2 regions of the Stenotrophomonas sp. 85239_Sma genome follow, and region 1 is predicted to be linked to the other one. Evidence: riboswitches for the same ligand, from Rfam matches in the RefSeq annotation. Region 1 holds a riboswitch; the other holds the start of a gene.
What was found. A riboswitch is a leader RNA that binds a small molecule or an ion and turns the genes downstream of it on or off. The one in region 1 is predicted to bind thiamine pyrophosphate.

Region 1 (9,165 bases):
TCGCAGACGATCATCCCGTGGTCCGTATCGGTACCCGCGCCGTCATCGAGTCGAGCGGCGTGGGCCGCGTGGTCGGCGAGGCCGACAGTGCGCAGGCGCTGATGGCCCTGCTCGGCAGCCAGCCCTGCGACCTGCTGGTGACCGACTACTCCATGCCGGGCAGTCCACAGGCCGACGGCTTCGCCATGATCGGCATGATCCGCCGCCGCCATCCCGACCTGCCAGTGCTGATGCTCAGCGTCTCCAACAACCTGGCAATCCTGCGCATGGTGCTCGACAGCGGGGTACTCGGCCTGGTCGACAAGAGTTCGTCGATGGACGAACTGCCGCAGGCCATCCAGTCGGTCTACCGCGGCCAGCCCTACATCAGCCGCAGCCTGCGCGAGCGGGTGGACGCGGCCGGCAGCTGGCGCATGCGCGAGGGCGACGGCAAGCCGTTGTCACCACGCGAAGTGGAGGTGCTGCGACTGCTCGGCACCGGCATGACGGTGAAGGAGATCTCGCTGCAACTGCACAAGAGCGTCAGCACCATCAGCCGGCAGAAGGGCGACGCCATGCTCAAACTGGGGCTGAAGGGTGACGCCGAATTGTTCGACTATCTGCGTGACGGCAAGATCTGAGACGCACCGCACATAACCTCCCCGCCCGTCGCGCCCCTCTTTGACGGCCTGCGGATCTGTGCCAAGATGGGCGGGCATGAGTTCTCAATGCGAGGTCGAAGGAATCGACCGGCTCATGTCCTCGCTCCCGTCCCTGATGGATGGGGTGCGGCTTCCTGCCGGCCGTCTGGCCCGGCAACGCTGACCATGGAGAGGCGCATGCAGTCCCCCCCCAAGCTACGTTGGACCCTGCCGTTGCGGCCCCTGCGCGCATTCGCGGCGTGCCTGCTCGTCTCTCTTTCCGCTGCCGCCTGCAGCGCCGCCGATCCGGCCCCCTCGTCCTCCCAGCCTGCGCCTGCGCAGGCTGCCAAAGCGCCCCGACAGGATGTTGCCCCGATGCAGAACCGCTCTCCCGATGCCGCCGTCACCCCGCCCGACGCACCGACCGTGATGTATTTCATCTACCAGGTGGATGGCGATGGTGCGACGTCCTATGAGGTCCAGAACGGCAGCGTGGCGACCTTCTGGTTCGGCCACGCCTTCACCCTGGACGGCACTACCTACTACACCGGTTTTTCCTGGGATACCCGCGAGCACTACGGCAAGCCGGGCGAACAGCAGCCGGCCGGCCCCGACGACCGCGCCAATCTGGCCGAAGCCACCTTCGTGCTGGCCGGCAGCGACGCCAGGAAGCCGTGGAAGTTCCGTGGCCAGGAGTGGACCATCGGTGCGCTCGGTGCCTACGACAAGGCCGATGACGTTGATACCCGGCGCAAGCCGATCGAACACCGCACCGCCGACGGCCGCCTGCTGCTGGCAGTGCCGACCAGCAGCTTCGACCGCGGCGTCAGCAGCAGCGGCTACGCCCTGCTGCTGTTCAACCCCAAGCGCAGCGAGGACGACCTCGACAGCAAGGTCTGGCGTTACGTCGGCTCGGTGCGCACCGGGGAAGACAACAGCGCGGCCTGCGACGATGGCAACGTGATGCCGTGCACCGACAGCGATGGCGAACTGGCCTTCGTGGCCGGCAGCAATGGCCTGCCGCAGCTGACCGTGACTTTCAAGGGCACCACCATCGAAGGCCCCGGCAAGACCCGCACGCTGGGTGCCGGCGACACCGTGCACTACACCTTCGACAGCGCGGCCCAGCAGTACGTCGCACCCTGATTGCACCCGCCACACGCGGGTTCCCTGTTGACCGACATGTTCTTGACTCACGGATGAGTCCGGTTGGCGATTCGCGGCATCGGCCGCTCCATCAACCCCGAGGAAAACGTCATGGCACAGCATGACTACAGCAAAAAGGAAGTCCTGGACATCGTCGAGCAGGTCGCCAGGCAGAAGGGCATCCCCGTGGATGACTTCATGCGTTTCGCGCACATCGAGACCGGTGGCACCTTCAACGAGCGCGCCCACAACACCTCGACCGGAGCCAAGGGCCTGTTCCAGTTCGTGCCCGGCTCGGCCCGCCAGTACCACCTGACCGGCCACGAGTTCGACCCGACCCGCAACACCGAAGCCGCCGCGCAGATGTACCAGGACAACCTGGGCTCGATGGCGCGCCGCAATGAGCGCACCGGCCACCCGTACCTGTCCGGCGGCGACACGCCGACCGGCCTGGACCTGTACCTGGCCCACCAGCAGGGTAGCGCCGGCTATGGCTCGGTGCAGACCGCGATCGCCACCGGCACCTTCGGCGTGGTCCGCAACGGCCATGGCGAAGAGATCAACATGCGCCGCAACGTGCTCAACCAGATCGGCTCCGATGCCAAGGCACTGACCGGCCATACCCTGGCCGAAATGCGTGGCATGAACGACGGCGACCTGGCGCGGACCTTCTCCAGCTACTACATCCACAAGTACGCAGCGATCAGCATCCCGGAAAAGCACATCGCACCGCAGACCGTGGCACCGGGCCAGACCCACACCCAGACTCCGGCTGCGCCGGCGCAGACTGCAGCCGTGGGCGCCGCTGCAGCCACGCTGGCGGCGACCGCAACGGCTGCCGCCGCGCCGAAGCCGGGCATCGAACTGCAGGCCGCCTACGACGCCGGCGTGAAGTACGACGACGTCAAGTACGCCATCAACATCCCGGGCCATGCGCTGTACGTGCCGGGCAAGACCGGCAAGAACGTGGACCAGGGCTACATCGATTGCTCCGGCTGGGTCGGCACGCTGCAGAACCGGACCATGGACGAGATCAACCAGAAGGCCGGGCACGCGGTATTCAGCAAGGCTGATCGCATCGACCTGGGCAACCTCGGTTCCGGTGGCATTGTGCGCAAGGCGTTCGACCAGTCCGGCGTGCTGCTGGACCGCGACGCCGTCCTCAAGCCCGATGCGCTGAAGGAAGGCATGGTCATCGGCCTGGATACGGCCAGGACCCGCCATGAGCACTGGAACGGCATCGACCACATCGTGATGGTGGTGCGCGACCCGAACACCGACAAACTGCTGATCAGCCAGTCCACCGGCAGCAAGGGCGTGCACACCATGCCGGTGGAGGACTACCTGAAGCAGGTGAAGGACCACCCGAACTGGAAGCTGTTCGCGTCGGACCCGTTGTCCAAGGCCCGCGACCTGCTGGAGAGCCGCACCCAATCGCACGAGCAGACCCAGGGCAAGCCTGCGGCCGAGCACAAGGGCACTGGCACACCGCACGCCGAACTGTACAAGCCGGGTGCACACAGCGAGGGCGTGCGCAAGGTGCAGGAGCAGCTGGGCCACCTCGGCTATGCCGGTGCCGACGGCAAGCCGTTGGTCGAGGACGGCCGCTTCGGCCGCAATACCGAAGCGGCGGTGCGCCAGCTGCAGAAGGACAACGGGCTGGTCGCCGACGGCATCGTCGGTGCGAAGACGCTGGACGCGATCAGGGAAGCCCGCGAGCGCCCGCTGCTGAACGACGAGCGGCACCCGCGCAATCCGATGTACCTGCAGGCCAGCGAAGGCCTGGAACGGATGCCGGCGGGTACCTTCAAGGACCGCCACGCGCTGGAAAGTGCCGCAGCGGCGCTGACCAGGGAGGCGCATGCCGCCGGCCTGCAGCGCATCGACGCGGTGGTGCCCAGTCCGAACGGTGAGCGCCTGTTCGCCGTGCAGGGCACGATCGGAGACCCGGCGGCCAGCCGCGTTGCGGTGGAAACCCGCACCGCCAGCGAACAGAGCATGGCGCTCAGCAGCGGCGCGGTGCACGGCGCGCCGAACGTGCTGCACCAGCAGCAGGACGCGCAGCAGGAACAGACCCGCCAGGCGCAGAAGGCCATGGGCGTCTAGGCCCGCAACGCCTTGCAGACCGGGAGGGGCCGCGCCATGCGCGGCCCTTTCCCTTTCTGCCCGCTGAGCGGCCAGGGCCGCTTTCAGCCTTGCTTCATGCCGCCTGCCGCTAGATGAATGCGCAAGCCGCACGGTGGACCAGGCAATGTTCCGGCAATGTTGGAACGCCAGCGTGGACACCACGGCAGCCGGGGCGCCCCGCGCCCTCCCTGCCCAGCGTGGCATGCACCTCACAGGAGAACGAACATGCTCAGTACTTCCGCACTCAGCTTCCGTGGTCTGGCGATGGCTCTGGCACTGGTGGCCGGTGTGGCCGTGGCCAGCGATGCCAGCGCGATGTCGAGGAAGGACAAGCGCACCCTGGTCGGCGCCGTGGTCGGTGGCGTGGCCGGCAACCTGCTCTCCAACGGTGATCCCGCTGCCACCGTCGGCGGTGCCGTGGCCGGCGGCGCGATCGGCAACCTGACTACCTCCGACCGCCGCGACCGTCGTTACTACGACAATCGCCGTTACGACAACCGCTACGATCGCCGTTACGACCGTGGCTATTATCGCAGCGGCTACTACGACCGCGGTGACGACCGTCGCTGGCAGCGCGAGCGTTACTACGACAACCGCTACTACCACGACCGCGGCCGCCATCGCGGCTGGTAAGCAGCGCGGCATCCCCATGCCGATGCACGGACGGGCGGGTCGATGACCCGCCCGTTTGCGTTGGCCGCGTGCATGGCGTTGAATGCGCAGCCTTGGATGTGACTTTCCCCACTGGGTTGCGGCATGACGTCTTCCTCCCACCGCGTGCAGGGCCTCAACAACGATGAGGTCGCCGCCGACTGGCCGCCGATCAGCACGGCGGACATTGCGTGGCTGCGCCGGCGTTACCCTCAGCTGGACGAGCGCAGCCAGCCCCGCTGGCACAGCCCGCGGCCGCTGTCGGCCGCCGCCATCGTCAACGGCGTGGACGGCGCGGTGTTCATCAAGCGCCACCACCACAGCGTGCGCAGCGCGGCGTGCCTGGAAGAAGAACACCATTTCATCGCCGATCTGGCCGCCGCCGGCGTACCGGTGGTGCAGGTGCTGGCGGCCACCGATGGCCACACTGCGGTCGAACACGGCGAATGGACCTTCGAGCTGCATGCGGTTGGCGTGGGCGACGACCTGTACCGCGACGCGGTGTCGTGGTCGCTGTTGACCGATGTCGCGCAGGCCCGCGAGGCTGGCCGCATGCTGGCCCAGCTGCACCGCGCCGCGGCCAGTTACCACGCGCCACAGCGCAGCACCCATCTGCTGGTAGCGCGCGACGATCTGATCCGCGCCGACGATCCGATCGCGGCCATCAAGGCGGGGCTGCACGAGCGCCCCGGGCTGGCCCGCTATCTCGCGCGCATTCCGTGGGAATCGCAGCTGCAGCGTGACGTGCTGCCGTGGCATGCCGGACTGGCCGAGCGCCTGCGCGACGAGCCACGGCTGTGGGCGCACAACGACTGGCATGTTTCCAACCTGCTGTGGCGCGATGGGCAGATCAGCACCGTGCTGGATTTCGGCTTGGCCTCGCCCACCAGCGCGCTGTTCGACCTCGCCACCGCGATCGAGCGCAACGCGGTGGCGTGGCTGGAACTGGAGCGCGGCATGGAGGCGGTGCGCATCGATATCGCGCTGGCCCTGCTCGACGGCTACCGCGAGGTACAGCCGCTCTCGGCGGCACGCGTACACCTGCTGGCCGACCTGCTGCCGATGGTCCATTTCGACTTCTCACTGTCCGAAGTGGAGTACTTCGAAGGCATCACCGGCTCGACCGCGAACGCGAACGTGGCCTGGCAGCCCTTCATGCTGGGGCACCCGGCGTGGTTCCACAGCGCGCCGGGACAGGCGCTGCTGCAGGCCCTGCACGCGGCAGCCTGAAGGGCACCGGCTCGCAAATCCGTACCATTTGTAGTGAAATGGTCACCTGAAGCGGGGGTGCCTGGATCTGCCAGGCTGAGAGAGTCCCTTGGAACCTGATCCGGTTTGCACCGGCGTAGGGAGCTTTGAGCCGCAGCCACGCCCCCGTCATGGGCCGGTGCACCTGCGCGCCGTCGCTTCGTCTCCCTTGTTGTCCGAAGACGAACCGAATGAACCGCTGCCTGCGCCCCACCCTGCTCTCCCTCGCCCTCTGCGCCGCACTGCCGCTGCACGCCAGCGAGGCCGAGGTGTCCCCCGATGCGGCTGCCACCGGCGCCGAGCGCTCGCCCACCGAACTGGCGGCGGTACGCGTGCAGGCCGGCAAACCGAAGGCCGATACCGCGCGCGTGAACGCCTTCGGTGGTGGTTCCTGGAAGGACACGCCGGCGTCGGTGAACGTGCTTGAGCGCGATTACCTTGATCGCCGCCAGGTGCGTTCGCTGTCCGAGTTGGCCAGCAACGATGCCTCGCTGGGCGATGCGTATGCGCCGGTGGGTTACTACCAGAACATCGCCATCCGTGGCTTCGCCCTGGACGCCGCCACCGGCTACCGCTTCAACGGCCTGTCCATCGCCGGCGAACAGCGCCTGGCGCTGGAGAACGTGCAGTCGGTGGAGATCCTCAAGGGTGAAGCCGGCCTGGCCGCAGGCGTGATGGCGCCCGGCGGCATCATCAACTACATCGGCAAGCGCCCGGCCGAGGTGCGCACGGCGACCCTCGGCACCGATTCGGAAGGCTCGCGCTACGTCGCCGTCGATGTCGGCCACTGGATCACGCCGCGCCTCGGCCTGCGCCTGAACGCCGCCTGGGATTCCAGCAATTCCTATGTCGAGCACGCCGATGGCCGCCGCAATTTCTACTCGCTGGCGGCCGACTGGCTGATCGGCGAGCGCGGCAAGCTGGAAGTGGATGCCAACTACCAGACCAGCTCGCAGCGCTCGGTGTCCGGCTACCAGCTGCTGGGCGCGCGCGACCTGCCGCGCGGCGTCGACCGCGAGCATCTGCTCGGCTACCAGCCATGGCAGCGCCCGGTGGACATCGCCAGCACCAACATCACCGCGCTGCACACCTACGATTTCAACGATGCCTGGCAGTCGCGTGTCTCGGTCGGCCACAGCCGCTCGGTGATCGATGACAATGTCGCCTTCGCCTACGGTTGCTACTACGCCACGCAATGCGCCGATGGCAGCCTGCCGGGCAACTACTTCGCCCCCAATGGCGATTACGACGTCTACGACTACCGCAGCCCGGACGACACGCGCCGCAACCAGCAGGCCCGCGCCGAGCTGCGCGGCCGCTTCGAGACCGGAAACGTCGGCCACCAGCTGACCGTCGGTGCCGACTACTTCCGCCGCACCGTGGACAAGCGCCCGAGCGTCAACGAGTACGTCGGCACCAGCAACATCCACGACGCGCAGGTGCCGGTGTTCGAGCCGTCGCCGAAGATGCCCGGCCCCTCCGCACGACGCCTGGACAGCCGCCAGACCGCGTTCTTCGCGCTGGACCGGATGAGCTTCGGTGATGACTGGCAGTGGCTGGCCGGTGGGCGTTTCGTACGCCTGGACGAGCGTGCCTACGACAAGCGTGGAAACCCTCAGCGGCACAGCCGCCTGTCGCGCTTCCTGCCGCAGGCCGCGGTGGTGTGGAAGGCCACCGACCAGCTCAATGCCTATGCCAGCTACGTGCGCGGCATCTCGCTGGGCCAGGAAGCGCCATTCTGGACCAGCAACGCAGACACCTTCCTGCCGTCGGTGCAGTCGCGGCAGCTGGAAGTGGGCGTGAAGTACGTGCCGGTCGAAGCACTGACGCTGGGCGCGGCGGTGTTCCGCATTTCGCAGCCGTACCAGTACGCCAAGCCCGACAACAGCGACGTGGGGTACACCTTCGTCGAGGAAGGCACGCAGACCCACACCGGCCTGGAGCTGACCGCCAACGGCCAGCTGACCGATGCGCTGCAGATCGTGGCCAGCGCCAGCGTGCTGCAGGCGCGCGCGCGCGATGCCGGCACACCGGCCTATGAAGGCCATCAGCTGGTGAACGTGCCGAAGGTGCGCGCCAGCGTGCACGTGGCTTATGCGCTGCCGTTCGTGCAGGGCCTGGATGTAACCGGTGGCTGGCGCTATGCCGGTGCCAACGTTGCCCGCGCCGACGGTGGCGTGCGCGCACCGGACTACTCGGTGTTCGACGCTGGCCTGCGTTTCCAGCATCGCCTGCACGAGCGCGCGGTGACCTGGAACCTGTCGGTGGACAACGTGTTCAATCGTTTCTACTGGCGCGATACCGGCAGCAGCGGCGGTGACTACTACCTGTTCCCCGGCGCACCGCGACAGGCCCGCCTGTCGGTGACGTTCGCGCTGTGAGCGGCGTGATGCTCGAGTGGACCGCCGCGCTGTGCAGCATCCTCGGCGTCTGGCTGATGGCCCGGCGACGGTTGGTGGCGTGGCCAGTGGGCCTGCTGTCGGTGACGCTGTACGGGCTGGTCTTCGCCGAGGCCAAGCTGTATTCGGATACGCTGCTGCAGGTCGCCTTCGGTGGTTTCCTGGTGTATGGCTGGCTCAACTGGCGGCAGCACGCCGCCGATGAGGGCAGCGTCCGCATCGTGCCGTTGGCACGCGGCAAGCTGCTGCGCGACCTGGCCATCGGCCTGTGCGGTGGCGTGGCGCTGGGTGCGGCCATGCATACCTTCACCGATGCCGCATTGCCCTGGCTGGACGCCATGCTGACCGCGCTGAGCCTGGTCGGCCAGTGGTGGCAGGCACGCCGCCACGTGGCCTGCTGGTGGGTGTGGATCGCGGTGGACGTGGTCTACGTGGGTGCGTACCTGTTCAAGTCGCTGCACGTGACCGCCGCGCTGTACGTATTCTTCCTCGGCCTGGCCGTGTTCGGCCTGCGCGCATGGAGCGCGGCCGCACGCGAGCCGCAGGTGGCAACGCAGTAGAGCCACGCCTTGCGTGGCTGGGACCACCGGTAGCCGCCAACCTTGTTTGGCGCGCGCCTGACGACCAAGCTCATCCACGCATGGCGTGGATCTACTTCGGCTCCAGTACCAGGCCCAGCCGCAACGGTTGGCGCATGTCGGGCGGCGGAGCCGCCTGCAACGGCGCGGCCTGCAGCATCGCGCGCAGGTCGGCGTCGACCTGGGCGTCACCCAGGCTGTCGAATTCGAGTTTCGAAATGCGGCCATCCGCCGTGATCCACACGCTCACCGGCAGCGGCGTCGGTGCGTCGGGGTGTGCCTGCAGCCATTCCAGTACACGCTGCGCGTGCGGGTCCTGCTCCTGCTGCAGGCGCTGCTGCAGCTGGCCGCCCACGGCGGCGGCATAGGCCATCCAGTGCGCAGGGGCTTCCTGCG
Region 2 (9,165 bases), 1.0 Mb from region 1:
TGCGGCGAACAGTTCGTCCCGGGTGACCTTGTGGTCCTGGAGCATGTAGGCGATCAGGGCGCCAGCCGTATAGAAGTACAGCAGGCTCTCCAGCAACTGCGCGGTGGTCAGCAGTGCCGTGCGGTCGAGCAGAGCTCCGGCCAGCGAGAACACCACCGAGGGGATGGCCAGCAGCAGCGCCAGCCACGTACCCAGCGGACTGCGCTGGACCACCCACAGCGCCAGGCCGAGTACCGCCATGCCGAACATGCCCAGTGCCGCGCGGCCCGCGGCGGTGTCATCCAGCGCGGGATACAGCATCACCGCCAGCAACTGCGCGCCCAGCAACCAGGCCGAAGGATGGCGGCGGGCAATGGCCAGCCAACGCGTGGTCATGGCAACGGGCATGGCGTCCTTCCCTTGGGCGATGGACGGAGCATAGCGGGGTACAGCGTGATGAGCGGTAGTGCCGGCCAACGGCCGGCACCCCCGTTTCCGCATCAACCCTGGCGGTAGACCTCGGCGCCAGCAGCGCGGAACTCTTCCGACTTCTCCTTCATGCCGGCCTCGGCGTAGTCACGCACGTCCTGGGTGATCTTCATCGAACAGAAATGCGGGCCGCACATCGAGCAGAAGTGCGCCAGCTTGTGCGCATCCTTCGGCAGCGTCTCGTCATGGAACTCCTTGGCCTTCTCCGGATCCAGGCCAAGGTGGAACTGGTCTTCCCAGCGGAATTCGAAGCGCGCTTTGCTCAGTGCGTTGTCGCGCACCTGCGCGCCGGGATGGCCCTTGGCAAGGTCGGCCGCATGCGCGGCGATGCGATAGGCCATGATGCCGTCGCGCACGTCCTGGCGATTGGGCAGGCCCAGGTGCTCCTTCGGCGTCACGTAGCAGAGCATGGCCGTGCCGAACCAGCCGATCATCGCCGCACCGATCGCACTGGTGATGTGGTCGTAGCCCGGTGCGATATCGGTGGTCAGCGGGCCCAGCGTGTAGAACGGCGCTTCACCGCACTCGCGCAGCTGCTTGTCCATGTTCTCCTTGATCAGCTGCATCGGCACATGGCCAGGGCCTTCGATCATGGTCTGCACATCATGCTTCCAGGCGATCTTCGTCAGCTCACCCAGCGTTTCCAGCTCACCGAACTGCGCCGCGTCGTTGGCATCGGCGATGCAGCCCGGACGCAGGCCATCGCCCAGCGAGAAGGTCACGTCGTAGGCCTTCATGATTTCGCAGATCTCTTCGAAGTGTGTGTAGAGGAAGTTCTCCTCATGGTGCGCCAGGCACCACTTGGCCATGATCGAGCCGCCCCGGCTGACGATGCCGGTCACGCGCTTGGCAGTGAGCGGCACATAGCGCAGCAGCACGCCGGCATGGATGGTGAAGTAGTCCACGCCCTGCTCGGCCTGCTCGATCAGCGTGTCGCGGAAGATCTCCCAGGTGAGCGCTTCGGCACGGCCATCAACCTTCTCCAGCGCCTGGTAGATCGGCACGGTACCGATCGCCACCGGCGAGTTGCGGATGATCCACTCGCGGGTCTCATGGATGTGCTTGCCGGTGGACAGGTCCATCACCGTGTCGCCGCCCCAGCGGATCGCCCACACCAGTTTTTCCACTTCCTCGGCAATGCCCGAGGACACGGCGCTGTTGCCGATGTTGGCGTTGATCTTGGTCAGGAAGTTGCGGCCGATGATCATCGGCTCGCTTTCCGGATGGTTGATGTTGTTGGGCAGCACCGCGCGGCCGCGCGCGATTTCATCGCGCACGAATTCTGGCGTGATGATCTTCTGGATCGAAGCCCCGAACGCCTCGCCCGGGTGCTGCTGCAGCAGGCCGGCATCGCGGATCGCTTCCAGCCGCTGGTTCTCACGGATGGCGACGAATTCCATTTCCGGCGTGATGATGCCGCGGCGCGCGTAGTGCATCTGGGTGACGTTCGCACCTGCCCGTGCACGGCGCGGCAGGCTGCGCGCAGGGAACCGCACGGCATCGAGCTTGGGATCCTGCTCGCGGCCGCGGCCGAACGACGAACTCAGGCCGTCGAGCTGCTCGGTATCGCCGCGTTCCTCCACCCAACCGCGACGCAGCGCCGGCAGGCCCGCGGAAAGATCAATACGCACGTCCGGATCGGTGTAGGGGCCAGACGTGTCATAGACCGTGACCGGTGCATTCTCTTCGCCTCCGAACAGCGTCGGCGTGCGGGTCAGCGCGATCTCGCGCATCGGCACCTGCAGATCCGGACGCGAACCGGGCACGTGGATCTTGCGCGAGCCGGGAATGGGCCGGGTCACGGATTCGGAGAGTTGCTGGGCCTGTTGCTGCAGGGCGGAGAGCTGTGCGTTCATCGGGCATCGTCCAGAAAGGTCAGGGACGAAGCGGCGGCGCACTGCGCCCGCGCACGGACGGTCCTTGGGCGGAGTCCGGGCACGACTGCACTGCAAAGCTTCCCTACGCCGGTATGAGCCGGATCAGGTTCCAAGGGACTGTCTCAACCGTGGCCGCTTGGCCGCGGTACCCCCGCTTCTTGGTGTGCATTAGAGCATAGACCGCCCGCCTCCGGAGTTAGCCCCGAGGGTCAGATCCGCTTTCCTGCGGAAAGCGGATCTGACCCCAATCGCTATTCGTTAACAGAACCATGACGTCGCGTTCAGTAACGTGCACGCGCATCGTGTCGCTGCGACCGGTGTTTCCTTCGCCGTCTTCGCGGCCCCTGCCCGGCTCGTGCTGCATGCCGCCGGCCCTTCGCTGCAAGCTCTGCTCGCTCCCCTCAATCCCTTGATCGGAGAAGCTCCTTCATGGTGTTTCGCGTTTCCATCGCACTGGTCCTGCTGCTGGTGCTGCTTGCCGGTGTTGCACCGGCCTCCTTCAATGCCGTGGTGCAGAGCATCCTCGGTGAACTCATCCGCGGCATCGGCTGGCTTTACCTGCTGGTCGTGTTCCTGACGCTGGTGTTCCTGATGTACCTGGCGTTCGGCCGCTTCGGCAACCTGCGCATCGGTGGCGAAGACGCCGAGCCCGAATTCTCGCGGGCCAGCTGGATGTCGATGCTGTTCGCCGCCGGCATGGGTATCGGCCTGGTGTTCTGGGGCGCGGCCGAGCCCATTTCGCACTTCAGCAAGCCGCCCGAGGGCCTGGCGCCGGAAAGCATGGATGCTGCGCGCGCATCGATGCGCTATGCATTCTTCCACTGGGGCCTGCACCCGTGGGCCATCTATGCACTGATCGGCCTGGCAATGGCCTGGTTCCGGTTCAACCGCAACGGCCGCGGCCAGATCAGCGACATGCTGCAGCCCATCATCGGCCGCCACCATCGCGGCTGGATCGGGCACATCGTCAACATCTCCGCGGTCGTTGCCACTGCAGTGGGCGTGGCCACCGCACTGGGCTTTGGAACGGTGCAGATCGCGGCCGGCGTGGAGCGCGTGTTCGGCGTGCAGGCGGGCGTGCCCCTGCAGCTGACGATCATTGCGGTGGCCTTCGTTCTATACATGGCGTCCACGCTCAGCGGCGTCGGCCGCGGCATGAAATGGCTCTCCAACTTCAACCTGGCACTGGCAGCGTTGTTGCTGGCCCTGGTGCTGGTGCTGGGCCCTACCGGCGCGATCTTCAACACCTTCACCACCACGCTGGGCTCCTACCTCAACCAGCTGGTGACGATGAGCCTGCGCATGTCGCCGTTCTCATCCAGCACCTGGGTGGCCGACTGGACGATCTTCTACTGGGCCTGGTGGATTTCGTGGGCGCCCTTCGTCGGTTCCTTCATTGCTCGCATCTCGCGCGGGCGCAGCGTACGGGAGTTCGTTGTCTGCGTCGTCATGGCGCCGACGTTGCTTGGCTTCTTCTGGTTCTCGGTCTTCGGCGGCAGTGCCATCTGGATGCAGATTTTCGGTCAGGCAGACCTGCTACAGGCATTGGGCAATGGCTATGAAACGGTCCTGTTTACGATGTTCGACAGCATGCCGCTGCCTGTGCTGCTGTCGTGCACTGCGCTGTTGTTGCTCATGATCTTCTTCGTGACATCCGCGGATTCGGCGGTGCTGGTGCTGGCCACCATGTCCACCGACGACGCAGGCGAGCCTTCGCAGAGGCACAAGATTGCGTGGGGCGTGGGAATCGCCCTGATCGCCGGCTCTCTGCTGCTGGCCGGCGGCCTCGAGGCGCTACAGGGCATGATCACGATTGCGGCGCTGCCGTTCGCGCTGCTGATGGTGCTGGTGATGGTGTCGCTGCACCGCGTGCTGGACCAGGAGTACACACGCGAGCGGCGGCAGGCGCAGCGCCAGCGGCACATGATCGATGCCTGGATCGCGCGCGAGATGGCGGCGCAGGAGGAGACCCAGGCGGAGGCCGCGCGCGCGCACGATCAGGATTGAGAGGGTTTTGCAGCCTGCGGCTGCACTGCTTTTCTCAAGCAACAGCAACAGCAACTTCAATGGCGGCTCTGGGTTGCTGTTGGTTGGGCGGGTCGGTGTGGGCTGGCAGGACACGCCGTAAACCCGTCCCTGGGGGCTCGATGGCGCCATCCATGGCGCCAACGGTCCTGCCAGCCCACACCGACCCACCCCCGACAGTTTCCGTGTAACGGTGGGTTTTCCACGCCATGCGTGGATGAGGTGTATCGGAAAACAGGAAGGGGTCGGATCCGTTTTCCTTTGGAAAACGGATCCGACCCCAACCCAAAGCGCGCGGCTGTTGCTGTTGCTGTTGCTGTTGATCTTCTTCTTTCTCTTCCTGCGGTGATGGCCACGGAAACTGTCAGGGGCCGGGCGGGTGGGCTGGGCGGGGGTGTCCGCGGCATGGATGCCGCGGCCAAGCCTCCAGGGACGGATTCACGGCGCCCCCCGACCAGCCCACCCGCCCGGCCCAATCACATGATCCCGCTTCCACGAACCACCACCGCAGAGGGGGCTGCGCCCGGCGGCCGGGAAACCTCAATACCCCGCCGCCTGCCCATCCTTGCGGCTCTCCGAGGCACCGTAGTAAACCCCGGTGTCGGGATCACGCATGATCGCCTGGTACCCGCCATAGGGACCATCGGCAAACACGATGCGATGCCCCTTGCGCATCAGCGCACGCACTGTTTCATACGGGAACCCGGTTTCCAGATTCACCTCGCCGCCATCGGACATTGCCGTAGCCTGCCCGGTCGGTTCGGTCGAGCCTTCGTGCTGGATGCGCGGCGCATCACCGGCTTCCTGCAGATTCATCCCGAAGTCCACCAGGTTCATCACGATCTGCGCATGACCCTGCGGCTGCATCGCGCCGCCCATCACCCCGAAGCTGGCATACGGCTTGCCACCCTTGGTGATGAAGGCCGGGATGATGGTCTGGAACGGCCGCTTGCCCGGTGCGTAGCCGTTGGGATGGTTCTTCTGCAGCACGAACATCTCGCCACGATCCTGCAGGATGAAGCCCAGCCCCGGCGGCGCCATGCCACTGCCCATGCCGCGGTAGTTGGACTGGATCAGTGACACCATCATGCCGTCGGCGTCGGCCACGGTCATGTAGATCGTGTCGCCCTCTTCCAGCTGCTTCGGCGTTCCCGGCTGCACTTCCTTCAGCGCTTTGTCCATCGAGATCAGCGCGCGGCGCTGTGCGGCGTATTCCTTGGAGATCAGCTTCTGCACCGGCGCCGGCTGGAACGCCATGTCGGCATAGAAGCGCGCACGGTCGGCAAAGGCCAGCTTCTTCGCTTCAACGAACAGGTGCACGTGCTCCGGTGAACCGAACGGGATCTTGGAGAAGTCGTAGCCCTCCAGCACGTTGAGGATCTGCAGCGCAGCGATGCCCTGGCTGTTCGGTGGCAGTTCCCATACGTCGTAGCCACGGTAGTTGCTGCTGACCGGTTCGACCCACTCACCGTGGTGGTCGGCCATGTCCTGGTAGCTCAGGTAGCCACCGTTGGCCTTGAAGTAGTCGCCGATGGTGCGGGCGATATCGCCCTTGTAGAAGGCGTCGCGTCCTCCGTCCGCGATCTTCTGCAGCGTGCTGGCCAGGTTCGGGTTCTTCCACATCTCGCCCTTGCGCGGGGCGTGGCCGTTGATCGTGAACTGCTCCTTGAAGCCCGGGTACTGCGACAGTTTGGGCACCGAGCGGTCCCAGTAGTAGGCGATCACCTCGGCCACCGGGTGGCCCTCGCGGGCATAGCGGATGGCCGGCGCCAGGTTGTCCGCCATCGGCTTGCGGCCGAAGCGGTCGTGCAGCGCGAACCAGCCATCGACCGCGCCGGGCACGGACACCGGCAGCGGGCCGGTAGCCGGGATGTCCTTCAGGCCACGACGCTGGAACTCGGCCAGGGTCAGCGACTTCGGCGAGCGGCCCGAGCCGTTGTAGCCATAGAGCTTCTGCGTCTTCGGGTCCCAGACGATGGCGAACAGGTCACCACCGATGCCGTTGCCGGTGGGCTCCATCAGGCCGAGCGCGGCGTTGGCGGCAATCGCCGCGTCCACCGCCGAGCCACCGCCCTTCATCACGTCCAGCGCGATCTGGGTGGCCAGTGGCTGCGAGGTGGCGGCCATCGCATGCGGGGCGATCACCTCCGAACGGGTGGCGAAGGTGTGACCGGTGATGCGGTCGGCGGCAAAGGACAGCGCGGGCACGGCAGCCAGCACGGCGGCGGCGAGCAGGGAACGGGCAAGGCGTCGGGACACGGTCGGGTTCCGATGGAAGGGTGGTTCCCCGATCTTCGCCGCTGCAGCCTTCACGCGGTATCGGGCAGAGGTCATGGGCGTTGATCCTGGGGTGGGTGCGGAACACGGTCCGCCCCACCAAGGCCAAAATCCGCCGGATTCCGCGCAAAAGCGGCCCTGAAAGGAGTGAATTCGGGTTCACCGAATCACTTTCAGCGGCAACCATCCTTGTGCCACAAGCGATTGCGCTGGATGCAGCGGAAACCGATAAAAAATCCGTCGCGAGGGTTGACATCGCCGAAACGGCTGTGTTTCTCTCGATCACATGCTGCAACACAACACGCCACCGCGAACCCACATCGAAGCCGCCGACACCGGCGCCGCATCGCTGCGTTCGATTCTTGTGCTCGTACTTATTACCCAACCCACAGGTGCGGGACGAGCCAGCGTGTAAGCAACAAACACACCGGAACTCTTCAAAAACCCGCACCCGCCCCGGTGCGGGTTTTTTCATTCCAGAACCTGGTTTCAGACGCAACCACCATGCACAACGCCCAACGCAACACCCGGACCCACACCACCACGACGCCTCGTGGTGGCTGTGCCTGTGCGATGCATGGCGCCTCCTCCACCGCTTTCCCCTGACCGGCCGGCACGTCACTTCGACGACCGGCCGTTCTTTTTTCTTCCCACCGCAAGGAACCTCCCCCATGAGCACCAACGACCTGCCCCAGACCAAGATCGCCGTCATCGGCTACGGCAGCCAGGGCCGCGCCCACGCACTGAACCTGCGCGAATCCGGCTTCGACGTGGTGGTAGGCCTGCGTCCGGGCGGCCCGACCGAGGTCAAGGCACAGGCCGATGGCTTCACCGTGAAAGCACCGGCCGACGCAGTGAAGGATGCGGACCTGGTTGCCGTGCTGACGCCGGACATGGTGCAGAAGAAGCTCTACGACGACGTGCTGGCTGCGAACATGAAACAGGGTGCGGTGCTGTTGTTCGCGCACGGCCTGAACGTGCACTTCGACATGATCAAGCCGCGCGAGGACCTGGACGTGGTGCTGGTCGCGCCCAAGGGACCGGGTGCGCTGGTGCGCCGCGAGTATGAAATCGGCCGTGGCGTGCCGTGCATCTGGGCGGTCTACCAGGACAAGAGCGGCAAGGCGGCCGAGTACGCCCTGGCCTATGCGGCCGGCCTCGGCGGTGCACGCGCCAACCTGATCCAGACGACCTTCAAGGAAGAGACCGAGACCGATCTGTTCGGCGAGCAGGCGGTGCTGTGCGGCGGTGCCTCGGCACTGGTGCAGGCCGGTTTCGAAACCCTGGTTGAAGCCGGCTACCAGCCGGAAATCGCCTACTACGAAGTGCTGCACGAACTGAAGCTGATCGTCGACCTGTTCTACGAAGGCGGCATCTCGCGCATGCTGGAGTTCATCTCCGAAACCGCGCAGTACGGCGACTACGTCAGTGGCCCGCGGGTGATCGACGCCGGCACCAAGGCGCGCATGAAGGAGGTCCTGAAGGACATCCAGGACGGCACCTTCACCAAGAACTGGGTGGCCGAGTACGAAGCGGGCCTGCCGAACTACAACAGGTTCAAGCAGGCCGACCTGGAGCACCCGATCGAAAAGGTGGGCAAGGAACTGCGCGCCAAGATGGTCTGGTTGCAAGGACAGGCAGCGTAACCGCGCGGCCCTCCCCCACCCGCTTTGCAAGGTTCCCCCATGAACTCTTCCACACATCGCAGCGCGCCGCCCAACGGCGCGCGCTGGCTGACCCAGGCGCTGGAGGCCGAGGGCGTCCACACGCTGTTCGGCTATCCCGGCGGCACCATCATGCCGTTCTACGACGCGCTGGTGGATTCGTCGCTGAAGCACGTCCTGGTGCGCCATGAGCAGGGCGCTGCGCTGGCTGCCAATGGTTTTGCCCGCGCCAGCAACCAGGTGGGCGTCTGCGTGGCCACCTCCGGTCCGGGCGCCTCCAACCTGGTCACCGGCATCGCCGACGCGATGCTGGATTCGGTGCCGATGGTCTGCATCACCGGCCAGGTCGCCACGCCGCTGCTGGGCACCGACGCCTTCCAGGAGCTGGATGTGTTCGGCCTGACGTTGCCGATCGTCAAGCACAGCTGGCTGGTGCGCAGCGTCGACGACCTGCCGCGCGTGGTCGCCGATGCCTTCCGCATCGCCCGCGAAGGCCGGCCCGGCCCGGTGCTGATCGACCTGCCCAAGGACGTGCAGCTGGCCGATGCCAGCCATCTGCCGGCGCACGTGCCGAGCAGCGTCGAGCCGCCGCCGGCCCCGGCCGAAGCTGCCATCGCCGAGGCCATCGCCGCATTGGCGGCCGCCGAAAAGCCGGTGGTCTACGCCGGTGGTGGCATCGCGCTGGGCGATGCGGTGCAGGACCTGCGCGACTTCGTCGAGGCCAGCGCCATCCCCACCGTGATGACCCTGCGCGGGCTGGGCGCACTGCCGGCCAACCACCCGCAGTCGCTGGGCATGCTGGGCATGCATGGCACCCCCGCGGCCAACATGGCGGTGCAGGAAAGCGACCTGCT

Region 2: it holds a riboswitch for thiamine pyrophosphate, as region 1 does, so the genes downstream of both, thiC (phosphomethylpyrimidine synthase ThiC) here and ACYKG1_RS00775 (TonB-dependent siderophore receptor) in region 1, are expected to answer to the same signal.

The regions. Positions count from the first base shown of each region.
Region 1 covers NZ_CM151163.1:172,532-181,696, reverse strand. Annotated here, with positions in the region: gene ACYKG1_RS00800 (response regulator) at 1-620, shown strand, start outside; gene ACYKG1_RS00795 (hypothetical protein) at 996-1,766, shown strand; gene ACYKG1_RS00790 (XVIPCD domain-containing protein) at 1,878-3,872, shown strand; gene ACYKG1_RS00785 (glycine zipper 2TM domain-containing protein) at 4,119-4,526, shown strand; gene ACYKG1_RS00780 (phosphotransferase enzyme family protein) at 4,650-5,774, shown strand; TPP riboswitch at 5,818-5,913, shown strand; gene ACYKG1_RS00775 (TonB-dependent siderophore receptor) at 5,984-8,173, shown strand; gene pnuC (nicotinamide riboside transporter PnuC) at 8,182-8,751, shown strand; gene ACYKG1_RS00765 (hypothetical protein) at 8,843-9,165, opposite strand, start outside.
Region 2 covers NZ_CM151163.1:3,791,952-3,801,116, forward strand. Annotated here, with positions in the region: gene ACYKG1_RS17630 (ion channel) at 1-387, opposite strand, end outside; gene thiC (phosphomethylpyrimidine synthase ThiC) at 480-2,324, opposite strand; TPP riboswitch at 2,407-2,508, opposite strand; gene ACYKG1_RS17640 (BCCT family transporter) at 2,775-4,352, shown strand; gene ggt (gamma-glutamyltransferase) at 4,911-6,704, opposite strand; gene ilvC (ketol-acid reductoisomerase) at 7,319-8,293, shown strand; gene ilvG (acetolactate synthase 2 catalytic subunit) at 8,333-9,165, shown strand, end outside.